2 regions of the Rahnella variigena genome follow, and region 1 is predicted to be linked to the other one. Evidence: predicted binding sites of a transcription regulator. Region 1 holds the regulator's gene; the other holds the start of a gene.
What was found. The regulator CRP, encoded in region 1, controls carbon source genes, mostly activating them, when cyclic AMP is high. The targets are predictions, from matches to a motif close to ATGTGANNNNNNTCACAT.
Positions count from the first base shown of each region.

Region 2: deoC (deoxyribose-phosphate aldolase) is a predicted target of CRP. The motif match lies at 5,230-5,247, and genes of this name have one in related genera.

Region 1 is NZ_NSDJ01000001.1:355,324-363,428, forward strand. Features, by position in the region: gene CKQ54_RS01795 (phosphoribulokinase) at 1-734, shown strand, start outside; gene CKQ54_RS01800 (amidohydrolase) at 740-1,924, opposite strand; gene CKQ54_RS01805 (MFS transporter) at 1,940-3,130, opposite strand; gene CKQ54_RS01810 (LysR substrate-binding domain-containing protein) at 3,324-4,235, shown strand; gene CKQ54_RS01815 (OsmC family protein) at 4,237-4,644, opposite strand; gene crp (cAMP-activated global transcriptional regulator CRP) at 5,008-5,640, shown strand; gene CKQ54_RS01825 (YccS/YhfK family putative transporter) at 5,702-7,777, shown strand.
Region 2 is NZ_NSDJ01000001.1:1,389,033-1,397,137, forward strand. Features, by position in the region: gene CKQ54_RS25965 (PKD domain-containing protein) at 1-1,186, shown strand, start outside; gene osmY (molecular chaperone OsmY) at 1,622-2,212, shown strand; gene CKQ54_RS06440 (DUF1328 domain-containing protein) at 2,560-2,721, shown strand; gene CKQ54_RS06445 (patatin-like phospholipase family protein) at 2,933-4,162, shown strand; gene CKQ54_RS06450 (TatD family hydrolase) at 4,159-4,944, shown strand; gene deoC (deoxyribose-phosphate aldolase) at 5,493-6,272, shown strand; gene deoA (thymidine phosphorylase) at 6,363-7,691, shown strand; gene deoB (phosphopentomutase) at 7,780-8,105, shown strand, end outside.

The DNA.
Region 1 (8,105 bases):
ATTTCACCCGCCCTGAAATGGATGCGGCAATCCGCAAAGCCCGTGACCTCGGACGTCACATCAGCTATTTCGGACCGGAAGCCAACGACTTTGGTCTGCTGGAAAAAAGTTTTATCGAATACGGTAAAACCGGTACCGGTCGTTCGCGCAAGTATCTGCATACTTATGACGAAGCGGTTCCCTACAATCAGGTGCCGGGCACCTTTACGCCGTGGCAGGCGCTGCCGGAACCGACTGACATTTTGTTCTACGAAGGCCTGCACGGCGGCGTTGTCGCAGACAAAATTGACGTTGCCGCGCAGGTTGATTTACTGGTCGGCGTGGTGCCCATCGTTAACCTTGAATGGATTCAGAAACTGGTGCGCGATACCGGCGAGCGCGGACATTCCCGCGAAGCAGTGATGGATTCTGTAGTGCGTTCGATGGATGACTACATCAGTTACATTACGCCGCAGTTCTCGCGCACGCACATCAACTTCCAGCGCGTACCGACAATCGATACTTCCAACCCTTTTGCCGCTAAAGCCATTCCTTCACTGGATGAAAGCTTTGTGGTGATCCACTTCCAGGGGCTGGATGACATTGATTTCCCGTATCTGCTGGCGATGTTGCAGGGTTCGTTTATCTCGCACATCAAAACGCTGGTGGTGCCGGGTGGAAAAATGGGGCTGGCGATGGAACTGATTATGGCGCCGCTGGTGCAGCGCCTGATGGAAGGGAAAAAGATCGAGTAACGGACTCAGGCGTCGTTCATCAGCAACTGAAGGATAAACCCGACATGCAGCGCGACGCCAGTCTGTAACGCCTCTTCATCGAGACGAAAACGCGGATTATGTACGCCGTAAGTCGCGCCAATTTTTTCATTCCCGCTGCCAATAAACAGAAAACACCCCGGCACTTTTTGCTGGTAGGAAGAGAAATCCTCTCCGCCAAACAGCGGCTGAGTAACTTCGCGCAGCGCCTGCGGTCCCAGCGTTTTTTCAATCACCTGACGCGCTATCGCACAGGCCTCAGGATGGTTGTGACCGTTCACATAGCCGCGTGTCCAGCGCAGTTCGTATGTTGCGCCATGCGCTGCAGTAATTCCGGAAATGATCTGCTCCATCACCTGCGGCACCTGTTCGCGCACGTTGCTGTGATGCGTCCGCAGCGTTCCGGCGAGCTTCACCCGCTCCGGGATCACGTTATAACTTTCGCCCGTCTGGAAGGTTGCGATAGTCAGCACCGGCACCTGAAGCGGATCAATACGGCGCGCCACAACGTTTTGCAGTGCGGTGACGACTTCCGCGCCGATCACCACCGGATCGATACACAAATGCGGCATAGAACCGTGGCCGCCTTTGCCGGTAATGGTGATGTCGAAATTATCCGTTGAGGCACAGAATACCCCCTCTTTCAGCCCCACTTCACCGGTCGGAGAATTAGGCATCACGTGAAGGCCGAAGATTTTCTCAACGCCATCCAGCACGCCTAAATCCACCAGTTCCTGCGCCCCGCCCGGTGGCACTTCTTCAGCATGCTGGAAGATAAACCGCACAGAACCATGCAACTCAGACTGACATTGAGTCAGCACTTTTGCCGCACCCAGCAACATTGCGGTGTGAGCATCATGACCACAGGCGTGCATCACGCCGGGGACCGTTGAGCAGAAAGGTTCATCGTTCTCTTCCTGAATCGGCAGGGCATCAATATCCGCCCGCAGCGCATATACCGGCCCCGGATGCGCCCCTTTCAGATCGGCAATCACGCTGTTGGGCGTCAGATGTGTCAGGGTCAGACCGCCGAAACTTTCCAGCTGCTGAGTAATGTATGCCGCCGTTTTATGCTCCTGAAAAGAGAGTTCAGGATGGGCATGAATATGTCTGCGCCAGCGCAGGACGTCCGCTTTGACTTCAGCCAGCATTGCTTCGAAATTAAAAGTCACCACTCTTCTCCTCAGTTAAGCCACATCGCGCATTGGCGCACGAGGTTTTATTGCCAGCGGCAGGATAGCCAGACCGGCCACCACCATCGCCAGCGCCAGAAATACAAACGTAGAAAGGTAACCGTGGCTGGCGGTGATGAGATATCCCATCGCAATCGGCGCCACAAATCCGCCGAGAGTCCCGCCGGTATTAATGATCCCCATCGCCGCGCCCATGACGTCAGAAGGCAGGCGTTTCATCGGCAGCGTAAAGACGGTCACAAAGGACGCCATCAGGAAAACGTAGCCGAGGAACAGGAACAACCCGGCCGTAACCGCCGATGCCGACGTAAACACCAGCCAGATACACAACGCACTGAGCAGTGCGCAGCAGAAAATCACTTTCGGCTCTTTGCCCTGCATATAGCGTCCGACCAGCCAGCCGGTTGCCAGTGAAGAAATCCAGATACCCAGCCCGCCGGTCGCGACCACCATGCCTGACACGTCGAGTGACATACCGCGCTGCTGGACGAGATATTTTGGCAACCACGCCATCAGGCCGTAAGACGGAATGTTGATGCAGAAAATTGAGACAAACAGCAGCAGGACAATCGGGTTTTTCAGCAACTCCCGATAACCAGTTTTCGCGCCGGTACGGGCTTGTGCTTCCGGCGGATTGGGCACAAAAATCACAATCGCTACGGCGATGGCAAAAGCCAGCAATCCGAGAATGGAGAACGATCCGCGCCAGCCAAGATGATCCAGGCTGTAAACCGCAATCAGCGGTCCGGCAGTCATCGCCAGTCCGGCGGAAGACAGCAAAATCGACTGCGCAAAGGTTCGCTTCTCAACTGCGAAATTAGACACTACCGCTTTGGCGCAGGACGCAGGATAGCCGGAATGGCCGACGCCGGAGAGAAACCGGAACGTGACCAGTAATCCCAGGCTGAGGCCCAGCGTTCCGAAACACAGCGCGAAGCCGCCCAGCAAGAACAGCGACATACCGAGCACTTTTTTGTAGCCGAACCGGTCATTCAGCCAGCCCGCGGGGATCTGAAACAGCGAATAGGCCAGGAAGAAAATACCGGTGATATACCCCAGCTGTTCAGGTTGCAGATTAAATTCGCGCTCGATGGGCAGCAGCGCAAAACCCATCACTGTTTTATCGATATACACCACGGCATAACCGACAAATAGCAGGAAGATCATCAGGGAACGACTTTTCATAGCGGATATCCCTTTTTGTTATCACCACGTCAGATTTTCTCACTGCCGGATGAATCGTAAAATGCGACATGCATCACGTAATCAACTGAATAACAACATATTATTTTTCGCGATCCTGACGCTATCAGCTTTACAGCGTGACCATAAGATGCAATTTTTGGGCGGGTGATGCTTTTTACTGATAGGGATCGTGATGCGCTATTTGCCGAAATTACAGCAACTGAAGGTTTTCCAGCAGGTTATCCGCAGCGGCAGTATTCGCGGCGCGGCGCGGGCGTTGAATCAGTCACAACCGGCGGTCAGCAGAACATTGCGTGAACTGGAACAAACGCTCGATACGCAGCTGATCGTGCGTGGCAATCAGGGGATGACGCTGACCGAAACGGGGCGGGCATTTGCACAGCGTATGCAATTTATCCTCGAAGAGCTTGAGCGCGCCGCCGATGAAATTCGCCAGATCGAACAATATTCGCAGGGCTCCGTCGCCATTGGATTTTCATCGCTGCTGGCGCTGACGGTTTTTCCCGGACTGGCAGGAGAATTTAAGACGCAGTTTCCGCAGTCCAAACTGCTGATCAAAGAAGGGCAACTTTCCACGTTATTACCTGCACTGCGCGAAGGGAAACTGGATTTCGCGGTCGGTACCGCCGGGCCGGGATTTCCGCTGGAAGATCTGGTACGTGAGCCACTGTTCAGCGCACCTTTCTGCGTTATCGCCCGGCGTGGACATCCGCTGGCGGGCGCCACGACCTTCGAAGAATTACAAGATGCGCGCTGGCTGTTGCCCGAAACGGATATGGGGTATTACCAGCAAATCAGGTTATCGATGGGAGGATTTCATCAGCCGGCAGCGGAAATGCCGGTGCATACAGATTCGGTGGTGTGCGGGCTAAATATGGTGTTGCAGTCTGATTATCTGACCATTGTGGCGCGGGCGATGAAAGCGCCGTTCGGGCTGGAAGACAGGCTGAGTATGCTCAATATCGATACCCTGCCGCAGGCAGAATACTGTGTGCTTTACTCGCAAAAATCGCCGCTGACGTTTGCCGCGCGGCGATTTTTGGATTTATTGCGCAGCCAGTGCCACGCGTATGACTGGTCGTAACTTATTCGACGCTGATCACTTCAAAGCTGTGCGTGATGGTCGCCGCTTTGCCGAGCATCAGGGACACCGAGCAATACTTTTCCGCAGACAGGCTGACGGCACGTTCAACAATCTTATCGGTGAGATCTTTACCGGTGACGATAAAATGCAGATTGATGTGCGTGAACAGGCGCGGCGCTTCTTCGCGGCGTTGTGAGGTCAGCTTGACTTCACAATCACGCACGTCGTTACGGCCTTTTTGCAAAATAGACACCACATCAATCGCGCTGCAACCGCCTGCGGACATCAGCAGCATTTCCATCGGGCTGGGTGCTTTATCGCCCGCATTACCATCCATAGAAATCTGGTGGCCTGACGCTGACTCGCCTAAAAACGTCAGCCCTTCTACCCATTTTACGCGTGCGTGCATGAACTATTCTCCCGGTGAATAAACTCGTCGAATTCCGCTCCCAGAGTACCCTTTCACCTAAAATCTGGCAACGTAACCCGATCGCCATCATGCTGAAGCGAGACAACAGAAGACAGCATTGCAAACCTGTGCTACAAACAAAGCCGAAACATACTTTCCAGTGAATTGCGGTGACGGTTTTCGCGGTTTAAGAACAGAACCCACGGTGATAACGGCAATAATCAGGCTGTTTCACTCCGACACCCGCTTGCAGCATTTCTGGGGAGTTATATGCTGAAAGGGCGCTTTTGATTTTGAAGTGCCATACAGGGAACTCTGAGCCCTGTGATTTTGGGCAGCGATAACAACAGAGGATAATAGCAAATGGTTCTCGGCAAGCCACAAACAGACCCGACTCTCGAATGGTTCCTGTCTCACTGTCATATACATAAGTATCCTTCTAAAAGTACGCTGATTCACCAGGGTGAAAAAGCCGAAACGCTTTACTACATCGTGAAAGGGTCAGTTGCTGTCCTTATCAAGGATGAAGAAGGCAAAGAAATGATACTGTCCTACCTTAACCAAGGTGACTTCATCGGCGAGCTGGGACTCTTCGAAGAAGGTCAGGAACGTAGTGCGTGGGTTCGTGCAAAAACTGCCTGTGAAGTGGCTGAAATTTCTTATAAAAAATTCCGCCAGCTGATTCAGGTTAACCCGGATATTCTGATGCGTCTTTCCGCGCAGATGGCAAACCGTCTGCAAGTGACGTCAGAGAAAGTCGGCAACCTGGCCTTCCTCGACGTAACAGGGCGTATCGCTCAAACTCTGCTTAATCTGGCTAAACAGCCTGATGCGATGACCCATCCGGACGGGATGCAAATCAAGATCACCCGTCAGGAAATCGGCCAAATCGTCGGTTGTTCACGTGAAACAGTCGGACGTATTCTCAAAATGCTGGAAGATCAAAGTCTGATCTCGGCACACGGTAAAACGATTGTCGTTTACGGCACACGTTAATCCCTTAAAAATCGGCGCGGCAGAACACTGTCGCGCCTTTTTTATGGGCTAAGCTTTATCCATGACGCTATGGCGAAGACTGTTTTACCATCCGGAAGTTAACTACGCGCTGCGCCAGACGCTGGTGTTGTGCCTGCCCGTTGGTATCTGCTGGTTGTTCGGCAATCTGCAAATGGGGCTGCTGTTCTCTCTTTGTCCTGCCTGCTGCAACGTCGCGGGCCTGGATACTCCGCATAAACGCTTTTTCAAACGCCTGATAATTGGCGGAACGCTCTTTGCCATGAGCAGCATTCTGCTGCAAGTGATGCTGGAAAGCTGGCACATTCCCCTGCCACTCATCATGTTGTCGCTGGCATTACTGCTTGGCGTAACCGGCGAAATCAGCCCGTTGCATGCGCGGCTGTTGCCCGGCGCGCTGGTGGCGACCATCTTTACACTGAGTATGGTCGGCGTTCGCCCGATATGGCAGGCGCCGGTGCTTTTCGCCGCCGGTACGGCCTGGTACGGATTATTTAACTGGGCGTGGTTTCGCATATCGGAAGAACAGCCGATGCGCGAAACGCTCAGCCAGCTCTATCTGCAACTCGCGGATTACTTCGAAGCTAAATACAGCCTGCTGACGCAACACACCGATCCTGAAACCGCGTTACCCCCGTTGCTGACGCGCCAGCAGCAGGTCATCGACCTGATTGCCCTGCTCTATCAGCAACTGCACATGCTGCCGCAACACGGCCATCATCATCACCATAAAAGACTGTTTCAGCGTTTTCAGGTCGCGCTTGATTTGCAGGAGCACATCACGGTGAGCCTGCATCAGCCGGAAGAAGTGCAGAAGCTGGTGGAAGAAAGCCACGCCGAAGCGGTTATCCGCCGTAATGCGCAGGTGATTTCCGCCCGTCTGCGGGTCATCGCCGACGACATTCTTTATCACCGTTTATCCGAACGGTTTACGATGGCCAACGAGCTGGCCGCGCTGGAGAAAATCGCCGCGCGCAATCCTGAGAATCCGGTCGGCCAGTTTTGCTACTACCACTTCAGCCGCATTGCACGCCTGCTGCGGACACAGCGCCCGTTGTACAAACGTGACCTGATGAACACTCAGCCGCGTTTACCCTTCTGGCCGGCGCTGAAAAGCTATCTTTCCTTCAAATCTGTCGCCCTGCGCAATGCCGCCCGTCTGGGGATCATTCTGGCGATTGGCAGCAGCCTGGGGCTGTTCTTTAATCTGCCCAAGCCCTACTGGATTTTGCTGACCATCATGCTGGTGAGTCAGAACGGTTATAACGCCACGCGCGTGCGGATCCAGCACCGTGCGCTGGGCACGCTGGCCGGATTGCTGATTGCCGCCGGTTTGCTGAAGCTGGAATTACCCGAAGGCATCACGCTGATGTGTATGCTGATCGTCACGCTGGTGTCGTATACGGTGCTGCGTAAAAACTACGGGCTGGCGATGGTCGGCATGACCGTGACGGCGGTATATACCCTGCAACTGCTGGCGATGAACGGCGTGCATTTTCTGGTACCGCGGCTGGTGGATACGCTGATCGGCTGCGCGCTGGCGTTCGGCGGCACCATCTGGCTGTGGCCGCAATGGCAGAGCGGATTACTGCGTCAGAACGCGCACCAGGCGCTGGAAACCTATCAGGATGCTATCCGCTTACTGCTTGAGGAAAATCCGGATACCTCGAAGCTTGCTTACACCCGCATGCAGGTCAATCAGGCGCACAACAAGCTTTTCACGTCACTGAATCAGGCGATGCAGGAGCCCGGCTTTAACTCGCATTATCTGGCGGATATGCGCCTGTGGGTGACGCACAGCCAGTTCATTGTCGAGCACATCAACGCAATGACCATTCTCGCCCGCGAGCATTACATGCTGCCGGAGAAACTGGCGACGGAGTATTTACAGACCTGTGAAATTGCGTTGCAAAGTTGTCAGCAGCGACTGCTTTATGACGGGCCGGGCAATGAGAACACGCTGATCAATGCACCGGAACTGCATCCTGATATGCCCCTGACCGAGATGGAACGCCATCTGCGGCGTGTGATTTCACATCTCAGCGTGATGCATACTATTTCGTCACTGGCGTGGAAGCAGAGGCCACATCATGGGATCTGGTTGACGCGGAAGGCGTGAACGTGAAGGGGATTGCCCCTTTTAAATCCCCTTTTTACTGGCTTACAGCCAGACTGCTTTTTAAAGCTAATCGGAGAATATTTCGGTTTCTTAAGTACGGATGCCGTGTACTGGCGGCTTGAAGCAGACCGGAGAATATTTCGGTTTCTCAAGTACGGGGATCACTTAACGCGCTGCGCCGAAACCGCCCAAAGGAGGAAAATGCTTTTCCTCCTTTGGATTCCTCCTCGCTTTTTCAACACGCGCTCCGCTCGCTGGCTATGTTTCAGCAACCACAGTGACAGGCTGGAAATCTTGCCGCTTTGCGGTTCCTTCTCTCGGTCTTCGA
Region 2 (8,105 bases), 1.0 Mb from region 1:
GGCGATGGACTACGGCAACATTCAATGCCAGTCAGCCAATACTGAAGGCCAGAATATCCATGGCAAATGTGCGACGTCGGCTATCGACAATCTTTTTGCTCAGGTGAAAGGTTTATACCCTGAGAAGAGCGCGGCGCAGGTTTACGCCATGCTGGGGACGACCCCGATGATCGGCTATAACGACGTGCAGGGTGAAGTGTTCTATCTTTCTGATGCCCGTCTCGTTTACCAGCAGGCGAAAGATTATGGCCTGGGTATGATTGGCGCATGGTCTATGGCTCGCGATCAGCCGGGTGTTTCTGGGCAAGTTTCCGCAGAACACAGTGGTATGACACCGGAACAGGCTCCGCTCTATGCTTACAGCCAAATCTTTGCGCCAATCACCAGCGGTTCAGTCGCACCGGTAGCAACCAATACACCACCGGTCGCGAATGCGGGTATGGCTCAGCAAGTTAACGGCATCGGCGTGATTACACTGGATGGCTCGGCCAGTACCGATAAAGACGGCGACAGCCTGACTTATCAGTGGAAACAAGTTTCCGGCCCGGCAGTGACGCTGCAAAACAGCAATTCAGCTAAAGCGACATTCAGCGTGGCGCAACCGGTGACCAATGCGGTGTACACCTTCTCTCTGACAGTGAGTGACAGCGAAGGCAGCACCACGGCGCAAACCAGCGTGAATGTGATTGATGCCTCTAAACCTGTCGCACCGTCCGTTACCCTTGAATCTACGTATACCGTGACTTCAGGTGAATCGCTGACACTGACAGCAAAAGTGACCGATCCGGATACGCAGGCTGCTGATTTACATTATCAGTGGACTAATCCGGCTGGATTACCAGTTGCACCGGCTCAGGGTGCAGCATCCAATACTGAAGTCATCAATGCACCACAAGTGACAGTTGATACACGCTTCACTGTTGACGTGACCGTGACCGATAACACCGGTTTAACGGATACCGCGACCACCACGGTTCTGGTAAAAGCTAAAGCGGCGGCGGCAGGTTACGACTATGTTTACCCGGAAAGCAGCGAGAAATACGTGGCGGGTACTAAAGTATTAGGCAGTGATGGCAGCATCTATCAGTGCAAACCTTTCCCATACTCTGGCTGGTGTGGTCAGGCGGCCTGGGCTTATGCGCCAGCCACCGGTACTAACTGGCAGGATGCATGGGACAAGCAGTAATCTAAAACCTAAGTCTGATTTTTAGAGCAAATTTTTAACCCAATAATGCCAAATGGCTCCTTTTACAGGAGCCATTTTTTTATCTGACGCGTGTCAGCCTCCAGATATTTCTTATCACTATGCCGATATTTTGTGCAGATTTAGGGGGAAACCTTCGGACTTGTCTGCATTAGGGTCCCTATTCGACGATCTTCCTACACATTTGATCATTCTTGACTATATTAAATGTGTGTTCAGGAAATGGTGGCTTAAAGCACTGCATTAAAGTCACTCAACAGAGAGTTATATCGCAAGGCAGTTAAAAGCCAGAATAAAACGATGTACTCTGCTACAAGGACAGTAAAAACAGCAGCAATACAATTTGTTAGAAGGCGTCACCAAGAATGTGACGTACAGAGCCGAAATCAAGGCTTATAAACCGAAAGGAAGAAATCGATGAAAAACTCTAAATTTGCCTATTCCATGATGGCCGTAGTACTGGGTACCGCACTGATGAGCGGCAGCGCTCTGGCTGCGACGACTACAGATAGCGCAGGTGCAAAAATCGATAGCTCCATGAAGAAAGTTGATAACTACATGGGCGACAGCGCCATCACAGCGAAAGTAAAAAGTGCACTGGTGGATGATAAAGCCATCAAAAGCAGCGACATTTCCGTGACCACCAATGCAGGCGTCGTTACGCTGAGCGGTTTCGTTGGTTCACAGGCTGAAGCTGAGCAGGCGGTTGCCGCCGCAACTAAAGTTGAAGGTGTGAAATCTGTCAGTGACAAACTGCACACTAAAGACAGCAAAGACCAGAGCGTGAAAGGCTATGCGGGCGACAGCGCAACAACAGCGTCTGTGAAAGCAAAACTGCTGGCCGATGACATTGTCCCTTCACGTAATGTAAAAGTTGAAACCACCGACGGCGTAGTACAGCTTTCCGGTGCAGTGAAAGACCAGGCACAGTCTGACCGTGCTGAAAGCGTTGCGAAAACCGTTGATGGCGTGAAAAGCGTCAAAAATGACCTGAAAGTCGCACCGTAACGATATTCTGCTCTACCTGTAGTACAAGACCTGTAGTACAAGACCTGAAGTACAAGGCGCCTTCTCACGGGCGGGCGCCTCATCTTTTGAATAACGCATAACAATATTTGTGTTGCCCGCTGAATATTCGGGACGGATAAGATTTGCCTGATTTCGGAAAAATATCGTGTCAGAAGCTCTAACACTTTAATTTTTCGACTACCTTTATTAAGTAAGAAGTTTTTGTTCCCGGCATACGGTCGGGAGATAAAGTGTCAAAAGGCAGATGTTTAACAGTGAGTCCGGCCCGAAGCGGGGCACCACCTTTTAAACTGGCAAAGTGAAAATAGGGTATAAAGGAGAAGCTTATGTTTCGTTGGGGCATTATTTTTCTAATCATCGCGTTAATCGCGGCGGCTCTCGGTTTCGGTGGTTTGGCGGGTACAGCTGCCTGGGCTGCAAAAATCGTCTTCGTAGTCGGTATCATTCTGTTCCTGGTCAGCCTGTTTACCGGTCGTAAACGACTCTGACCGCATCAATGATTTGATGCCAAAAAGTGTTAATGAATGACATCGCCCCCTTCAATGAAGGGGGCGATTCTTTTTATGTGCGATCTGGCTGTTAACAGGACGTAACGATTTTATCGCTGAAATTTGGCAAGAATTTCACGTAAATCAGTCAGACAAGGTATGCTCAGAAATGAAGGCCGCTGAGTGAGGCCGATTTTGTGAGGATAGCCCGTTGGGATACAGAATACCTGTCACGCTGGGGAACATAGAACCACTGGCGTATAAACCTTATACACCCGGCAAAATAGCACTGGTGTGCGAAGGCGGCGGACAGCGGGGCATTTTTACAGCTGGTGTGCTGGATGAGTTTCAACGCGCGCGCTTTAATCCCTTTGATTTATATCTGGGCACGTCTGCCGGCGCACAAAATCTCTCTGCTTTTGTCTGCGGACAACCTGGTTATGCCAGAAGAGTCATTACCCGCTATACCACCAGCCCCGACTTTTTCAATCCTCTGCGTTTTGTGCGCGGCGGGCACCTTATCGATCTCGACTGGCTGGTGGAACAAACGGCCAAAAACATGCCGCTGGCGATGGAAACTGCTGAAAAGCTGTTGATCGACGGGCGTGAGTTTCTGATGTGCGCCTGCCGCAGTGATGATTATTCAGCCAGTTACTTTGCGCCGACGCGCGATAACTGGCTGCCGGTGATCAAAGCCTCCAGCGCCATTCCGGGCTTTTACCGTATGGGCGTCGATCTTGATGGCGTGAGTTATCAGGACGGCGGCATCAGCGATGCGATCCCGGTTGAGGAAGCTTATCGCCGTGGCGCCGATACGATTGTGGTGATCCGCACCGTTCCCTCGGCGATGTTCTATACGCCGCAATGGATGAAACGCATGGAGCAATGGCTGAGCGAAAGCAGCCTGCAACAGCTGGTGCGCATGATGCAGCATCACGAAGAAAGCTATCACCGCATCCAGCAGTTCATCGAGAATCCGCCGGACGATGTGCGTATTTTTGAAATCTTCCCGCCAAAACCTTTAGCCAGCCACGCGCTGGGCAGTCGTCTGCCCGCGCTGAATCAGGATTACCATCTTGGGCGCCGCTGCGGGCGTTATTTCCTGTCAGCTGCGGCGCACTGGCTGTTGCCGCGTGAAAATGAACGGCCTTATCCGCACATTGAACCCCGCGTGACACGTCGCCCTCAGCGGGTTGTCATACCGCAGGACGAACCAGAAAACGTGATCCCGCTGGCTGCTTCAGCCAGCACGGTGGAGCAGATCATTTTGGATCCCGCCGTGCTGACGGATATGGTCGCCGACGGCGGCGTTGTGCGTCCGGCCGCCTTCAAAGATAACCTGGTTCATGATCCGCAGCCGAAACGTGTGGCATCTGATATGCCACCGGTAGAAAACGGTGCATCAGAAACCTATCCCGCCAGTGAGGGTGATAAGTTGTGAGTCATACCTTCGCCGATACGCACTGCCATTTCGATTTTCCGCCGTTTACCGGTGCGGAAGCCGAAAGTTTGCGTCTCGCCGGAGAAGCGGGCGTCCGGCAGATCATCGTTCCGTCGGTTACGTCAGATCGTTTTCGCGGCATTCTCTCACTGGCAAAAAAATTCCCGCAGCTGCACGCGGCGCTGGGTTTGCATCCCCTTTATATCAGCGAGCACAAAGACAGTTGCCTGGAATTACTGGATTCATTGCTGACTCACCGGGATCCGCACCTGGTGGCGGTCGGTGAAATCGGGCTGGATTTATACATGGAAACGCCGCGATTTGAGCAACAACAGCGGCTGCTGAAAGCGCAGTTCGCCATGGCAAAGCGCGCAATGCTGCCGGTGATTCTGCATTCGCGGCGCAGTCACGATCAGCTGGCGGCAATGTTACGGCAGGCTAAATTGCCTGCTACCGGCGTGGTACATGGTTTTGCGGGCAGTCTTTCGCAGGCGCAGGCGTTTATCAAACTGGGTTTCGCGATAGGTGTGGGCGGCACTATCAGTTATGAACGCGCGCAGAAAACCCGTCAGGTGATGGCGCAATTACCGCTTTCTTCTTTGCTTCTGGAAACCGATGCGCCGGATATGCCGTTGCAGGGTTTTCAGGGTCAGCCCAATCGTCCGGAGCGTGCTGCTAACGTGTTCGACATACTGTGCAGCCTGCGCAGTGAAACCCCTGAACAGATTGCCGCCGAATTGCTGGACAACACCCGTCGTATCTTCAATTTATCCGCTTTCTAATCCATCCCCTCCTGATTTTGTGATTTAAATAACATTATCATTTTCCTTTCATGCTTTCCTGTAAAAGGGTTTCTTCAGGCTATGTAATTTATGTTCTCTTTAAAATGTTATTATTATAACATCACTCGTAAGATCGCCGGTCGGTGATCGCTGTATATCCGTGCGCACTCCGTTTGTCATGAATCGGGTATACACTCTTATCTGGACCAAATACTGAGCATAACGCCAGTGAAATGTGATTTAGATCTCATTTCACTAAGCAACGTTGCAAACGGTTTTCATTTTGTGTGAAATACTGCACACAGGAACCTGATGTGACGTGTTCAAATAGTCACAACGACTTGGCGTCAGCCAATCAAAGCGCGGTGAGAAGGATCTCAGTTGCCGCGTAAGCCACGACACGCTGCTTACGCACGCTATCTTCAAGGAACCAAGTCCGCTCGCCAACCGTGCAGAATTCATTTCCCGTCGGACTCCGCCGGAACGAATTCATGACTGTATGCTCAGTTCTGGCCGGTCGCTGGAATTGAAAATTGTTGGAGAGTTATATGACCGATTTAACCGCCGCAGCGCAACGTGCGCTGAACCTGATGGATTTAACCACCCTGAACGAAGACGACACTGATGCAAAAGTGATCGCGCTTTGTCACCAGGCGAAAAGCCCGGCAGGTAACACCGCTGCTGTCTGTATTTATCCTCGTTTTATTCCTGTTGCCCGCAAAACTCTGCGTGAGCAAGGTACGCCTGATATCCGCATTGCGACTGTGACTAACTTCCCGCACGGTAACGATGATCTTGATATTGCGCTGGCAGAAACCCGCGCGGCGATCGCTTACGGTGCCGATGAAGTTGACGTGGTATTCCCGTACCGCGCACTGATCGCCGGTAACGAGCAGATCGGTTTTGAGATGGTCAAACAGTGCAAAGCAGCCTGTGCTGCGGCCAACGTTCTGCTGAAAGTGATCATCGAAACCGGTGAACTGAAGCAAGATGCACTGATCCGCAAAGCCTCCGAGATCGCGATTAAAGCGGGCGCTGACTTCATCAAAACCTCTACCGGTAAAGTGCCTGAAAACGCCACTTTGCACAGCGCTGAACTGATGATGAGCGTGATTGCTGAAATGGGCGTCGGCAAAGCCGTTGGTTTCAAACCGGCCGGTGGCGTGAAAACCGCTGAAGATGCTGCGCAATATCTGGCACTGGCTGACCGCCTGCTGGGCCGTGAATGGGCTGACGCACGTCACTTCCGTTTCGGTGCTTCCAGCCTGCTGGCAAGCCTGCTGACCACATTGGGTCACGCTGGCCAGAAAGCCACCAGCAGCTATTAATCACTGTTGTTATGCCTGTGCCGTGGCGCTGTTTTACAGCGTCCGGTACTGGCGTTCACATTTAGCGTTCAGCTCAGGCAGGGGGATACCTTGTTTCTCGCACAAGAAATTATTCGTAAAAAACGTGACGGTCAGCCTTTAAGCGACGAAGAAATTCGTTTCTTCATTAATGGTATTCGTGACAGTCAGGTTTCTGAAGGACAAATTGCCGCACTGGCAATGACTATCTATTTCAACGACATGACCATGAAAGAACGTGTTTCGCTGACCATGGCGATGCGTGATTCAGGGACCGTGCTCGACTGGAAAAGCCTCAATCTGAACGGTCCGATTGTCGACAAACATTCGACCGGCGGCGTAGGTGATGTGACCTCCCTGATGCTTGGCCCGATGGTGGCGGCATGCGGCGGTTATGTCCCGATGATTTCAGGCCGTGGCCTCGGTCATACCGGCGGTACGCTCGATAAACTCGAAGCTATTCCTGGATTTGATATTTTCCCGGATGACAGCCGTTTCCGCAGCATCATTCAGGACGTCGGCGTGGCTATAATCGGCCAGACCAGCTCGCTGGCACCGGCGGATAAACGCTTTTACGCGACACGCGATATCACCGCAACCGTTGACTCTATTCCGCTGATCACTGCTTCGATCCTCGCCAAAAAACTGGCCGAAGGTCTGGATGCGTTGGTGATGGATGTTAAAGTCGGTTCCGGTGCATTTATGCCAACTTATCAGCTGTCCGAAGATCTGGCGCAGGCGATCGTGGATGTGGCGAATGGCGCGGGATGTAAAACCACAGCGCTGCTGACTGACATGAATCAGGTGCTGGCATCCAGTGCCGGTAATGCGGTGGAAGTGCGTGAAGCCGTGCGTTTCCTGACCGGCGAATACCGTAATCCGCGTCTGCTGGAAGTCACGATGGCGCTTTGCGTTGAAATGCTGCTGTCCGGCGGACTGGCGAAAGATGATGCCGACGCCCGCAGTCAGTTGCAGGCAGTGCTGGATAACGGCAAAGCAGCGGAAGTCTTTGGCCGCATGATTGCCGCGCAAAAAGGCCCGACCGATTTCATCGAAAATTACGACAATTATCTGCAACAGGCCACGCTGAGCAAACCGGTTTACGCTGAAACCAACGGCATTGTCAGCGCGATGGATACCCGCGCGCTGGGGATGGCGGTCGTTTCACTGGGTGGCGGTCGTCGCCGTGCCAGCGATGCTATCGACTACAGCGTTGGTCTGACCCACATGGCACAACTCGGCCAGCAGGTGGATACCCGTCAGCCACTGGCGATGATCCACGCGAACAGTGAAGCGGCCTGGCAACAGGCGGCGCAGGAAGTGCGGGCGGCGATTGTACTGAGTGACAAAGCGCCGGAAAGTACGCCGGTGGTTTATCGCCGGATCAGCGGCAAAGCTTGATTTCAGGCTAAATCGCCCCCATTTAAGATTGATCAGGTGCGCGGCAGTTCCGCGTGACCCAATGCGTAACCATTCGCAGGAGAGCAAAATGAAACGTACATTTATCATGGTGTTAGACTCATTCGGTATCGGTGCCAGTGAAGATGCCGAGCGCTTTGGCGATGCCGGTTCTGATACATTGGGCCATATCGCGGCTGCCTGTGCGCGTGGCGATGCAGACAAAGGCCGTAAAGGTCCTCTGAATCTGCCGAACCTGACCCGTCTGGGGCTGGCGAAAGCCGCTGAAGAATCCACCGGTAAAATTCCTGACGGCATGGACGGTAATTCTGAAATTACCGGTGCGTATGCTTACGCCAGCGAATTGTCTTCCGGCAAAGACACCCCATCAGGCCACTGGGAAATCGCCGGTGTGCC